2 regions of the Pantoea sp. SGAir0180 genome follow, and region 2 is predicted to be linked to the other one. Evidence: predicted binding sites of a transcription regulator. Region 2 holds the regulator's gene; the other holds the start of a gene.

Evidence for each region. The regulator ArgR, encoded in region 2, controls arginine synthesis, uptake and breakdown. The targets are predictions, from matches to a motif close to ANTGAATAAAAATACANT.
Region 1: argC (N-acetyl-gamma-glutamyl-phosphate reductase) is a predicted target of ArgR. The motif match lies at 891-908, and genes of this name have one in related genera.

The regions. Positions count from the first base shown of each region.
Region 1 covers NZ_CP028071.1:3,908,902-3,911,108, forward strand. Annotated here, with positions in the region: gene argE (acetylornithine deacetylase) at 1-844, opposite strand, end outside; gene argC (N-acetyl-gamma-glutamyl-phosphate reductase) at 1,013-2,017, shown strand; gene argB (acetylglutamate kinase) at 2,032-2,207, shown strand, end outside.
Region 2 covers NZ_CP028071.1:4,214,186-4,216,392, reverse strand. Annotated here, with positions in the region: gene mdh (malate dehydrogenase) at 1-368, opposite strand, end outside; gene argR (transcriptional regulator ArgR) at 905-1,375, shown strand; gene yhcN (peroxide/acid stress response protein YhcN) at 1,861-2,124, shown strand; gene C1N58_RS19810 (YdgH/BhsA/McbA-like domain containing protein) at 2,198-2,207, shown strand, end outside.

The sequences.
Region 1 (2,207 bases), 310 kb from region 2:
GTGCCTCATTCAGCAGCGCGTCAAGATCGCTCAGCGTCAGCCCCGGCAAAGGGCGGATGTCCATGTGCAATTCGCAGCAGGCGCAGATACGGTTTGCTGCATCACCGCCATGAATATGACCAAAGTTCATTGTGGGATAAGGAATCGCAAAACCATCATGGTTGTAACGGGCTTTCAGCGTATTGCGCAGTTGCATGAGTTCGGTAATCGACTCATGCATCAGCTCAATGGCGTTGACGCCGCGACCCGGATCGCTGGAATGGCCGGATTGACCCTGAATACGAATCGCATTTGAGATATGTCCTTTGTGCGCACGGACAGGTTTCAGAGACGTCGGTTCGCCAATAATGGCGCAGTCAGGGCGAAGCTGTGTGGATGCGGCAAAATATGACGCGCCCGCCATGGTGGTTTCTTCATCAGCGGTGGCCAGAATATAAAGCGGCTTACTCAGGGCTGTCACATCCACATCACGGAGCGTGTCCAGAATAAACGCGAAGAAGCCTTTCATATCGGCGGTACCCAGACCGTACAACTTGTTGTCGTGCTCGGTCAGGGTAAAGGGATCGCGAGTCCAGCGACCATCATCAAACGGAACGGTATCGGTGTGCCCGGCAAGCAGCAGACCGCCCGCACCGCTTCCGGTGCGCGCCAGCATATTAAATTTATGCCGCGTGCCCGGCACGGGTTGGACTTCCACGGTAAAACCCAGGTCACGGAACCAGCCAGCCAGTAAATTGATTAAAGTTTCATTGCTCTGATCGAGAGCGGCATCGGTTGCGCTGATAGACGGTGTTGCGATCAACTGGCGGTAGAGTTCGATAAAAGGCGGTAATTTTGTCTTCACTGTTGACGGTCCTTGAGTTAGGATGTATCAATATTCATGCATTAATAGTGAATAAAAATACATTAACGTCGTGTGCATGTGAACCTTAAATCGCTGCAAACGACATCGTGGGCAACGGGGCAAGGCCGCGACCCGGAACGTGTGACTGTAATAAAGGTATACAGCCTGATGTTGAATACGCTGATCGTTGGTGCCAGTGGTTACGCTGGCGTAGAGCTTGCCACCTTCCTTAATCGCCATCCACATATCAACATAACCGCTTTGGCGGTGTCTGCGCAAAGTCCCGATGCGGGTAAGCGCTTGTCCGATCTTCATCCACAGCTGAAAGGCGTGGTGGATCTGCCGCTGCAGCCACTGAGCCGCGCCGACGAATGGGCAGATAAAGTTGATGTGGTGTTTCTGGCGACGGCCCACGAAGTCAGTCACGACCTGGCGCCTGAATTTCTGAAAGCTGGCTGCGTCGTGTTTGATCTGTCCGGCGCTTTCCGCGTCAACGACGGCAAGTTTTACACGCAGTTTTATGGCTTCACGCACCAGCATGGGGACTGGCTGGATAAAGCCGTTTACGGTCTGGCGGAGTTCCAGCAGGAAAAAATCAAAGAAGCACAGCTGATTGCCGTCCCTGGCTGCTATCCCACCGCCTCTCAGTTGGCACTCAAGCCGTTGGTGGATGCCGGTTTACTGAATGAGGCGCAGTGGCCGGTCATCAATGCCACCAGTGGCGTCAGTGGAGCAGGGCGCAAAGCGAATGTTGGTACCAGCTTCTGTGAAGTCAGTCTGCAGCCTTACGGTATTTTTAATCATCGTCATCATCCTGAAATTGTGGCGCACCTGGGCACACCGGTAATTTTTACGCCGCACCTGGGCAGTTTCCCGCGTGGCATCCTGGCCACGATCACCTGCCGTCTTAATGCCGGCGTCAGCCGTGATGATGTCGCTGAGGTCTTTCACAATGCCTACCATGATAAGCCGCTGGTACGCGTTTACGAGCAAGGCGTACCGGCATTGAAAGCCGTGGTCGGTCTGCCTTACTGCGATATTGGCTTTGCCGTACAGGGCGAACACCTGATTGTGGTGGCTGCTGAAGATAACCTGCTTAAAGGGGCAGCCTCTCAGGCAGTACAGTGTCTTAATATTCGTTTCGGTTTCCCTGAAACGCAGTCACTGATTTAACGGACGACTAAACCATGACTAATCCATTAATTATCAAGCTGGGCGGTGTGCTGTTAGACAGCGAAGAAGCACTGGCCCGTTTATTTGACGCGTTGCTGGCCTACCGTTCTGCTCATCAGCGCCCCCTGATTATCGTTCACGGTGGCGGTTGCCTGGTCGATGAACTGATGAAAAAACTGGCGCTGCCGGT
Region 2 (2,207 bases):
GTATTAACAGGGTTGGTAATGACACCAATCAGCGCCTTAGGGGCGGTAGTCGCCACCTGCTCGATCAGGTTGCTGACGATGCCGGCGTTAACATTAAAGAGATCCGCACGATCCATGCCCGGTTTGCGTGCCACACCCGCGGAAATAAGCACAACGTCGGCCCCTTTCAGGGCTGGTTTCGCATCCTCACCGCTGAACCCCTGCACCTTTACTGCGGTGGGAATATGGCTGAGATCTACTGCCACGCCCGGCGTGACAGGCGCGATATCGTAAAGAGACAGTTCTGAACCTGCTGGAAGCTGGGTTTTGAGTAGAAGTGCGAGCGCCTGGCCTATGCCACCCGCGGCACCGAGAACGGCAACTTTCATTCATAACTCCTTATTAAGGTGGGGCAGAGAAGATCCGATATTCCATCTGTATCAGAGCGTAACCAACGGCTTAGTGGATGACGTTTGTCCGGTGCCTGCTCTACCTGCTTCAATACAGAAGCGCCGGATAAAAAATGACACATCATCTTCCTGTCCCTTACTCGCCAGGTTACTCACGCGAGTCAGGCAATTCCCGGTTCAGGCTTACTTTAGTAATAAATGATGAAGGCATCATTCTCACTAACAGGCTGTAAACATTATACCCGTGAACTGGCAACCGTATTATCCGCAGAAAGAGATCGGCAATGTACATTTTTATTTTCTTACCTCATCAATAATATAACACCTTTGCAACCTTTGCCTTTTCAGGCTGTGAGCTGGGTTTTGGTCTGAGGAGATTCTTTGCTATTATCGCCGCCCGCGATGATGACCTCGCAGTACAATTAACAACCGATTGCATAAAAATTCATTTATATGCATAATAATGTCTTTGCTGCGGCCTGGTTCGCGGTTTGTCTTACGTATACTGGTAAATTATGCGAAACCCATCGAAACAAGACGATCTGATTAAAGCCTTCAAGGCATTATTAAAAGAAGAAAAATTCAGCTCTCAGGGCGAGATTGTTCAGGCGCTTCAGGAAGACGGCTTCGAGAACATTAATCAGTCAAAAGTTTCTCGTATGCTGACGAAATTTGGCGCGGTGCGCACCCGCAATGCCAAAATGGAAATGGTTTACTGTTTACCTGCGGAACTGGGCGTGCCGACTACCACCAGTCCTCTGAAGAATCTGGTGCTTGATATTGACTATAACGATGCTCTGGTCGTGATTCATACCAGCCCGGGTGCCGCACAGTTAATTGCGCGTTTACTTGACTCATTAGGTAAGTCCGAAGGCATCCTGGGCACGATTGCAGGAGACGACACCATTTTTATCACGCCAGCACGCGCCTTTACTGTCAGGCAACTGCACGATGCTATTCTGGTATTGTTTGAACAAGAACTTTAGCCTTTATCTCTGACCGGCAGCGCATCTGCCGGTTGATCTGCAGCGCGTCCCTCCTTGTGTTCTCTTCTGTTTAAACGCTCTATTATCAACGAGTTGAGCCTATCTCATTGCCGCAATTTACCTTGTACTATTGGTCATACCCTTTATCCTGACTACTTTTCCACGCTATTTTATACTGCTCTACACCGCATCGATGGTGCTATCCTTTGAGGTTATGTTCACAAGCAGCCTGATCGACCATAAATTTCCGCACCAAAAGTTAAAGTTGCGCATCTTACTGTTTTTATAAGTAATTACCTGTCAAAGGCCGTTTTTTAACCGCTTTTAATAACGTTTAGTTATAAAAAAATCCCATAAGGTTAAAGTATGACTACAAAATATTATTAGGCAGATATTAATTTCTGCCGTTATTAGTCCTATACTTACTTTCGTGATGTGAATCACACTAATAAAAAAGAAGAACAGCCACGACGAGGACATCTTTCATGAAAATTAAAACTACCATCGCTGCTTTAAGCATTCTCTCTGCCCTGTCATTTGGTGCATCTGCAGCTGAATATGTTTCTGATGCGGATGCTCAGAATCTGCACTCTGTCGGCACTGTGAGCGTTAGTGGTGTCGCCGGTGCGCCATCAGATATCAGACAGCAACTGAGTGAGAAAGCGGATCAACACGGCGCTAAAGCTTTTCGTGTTATCGAGGCTTACAACGATGGCAACTATCACGCCACCGCTGAGTTGTACAAATAAAAGCGTTTGAACTGACAGGTAACCAGATGAGACCACATGCTCACTGGTTAATTAACATTGCTGGAGAAGAGTAATGAAAACCA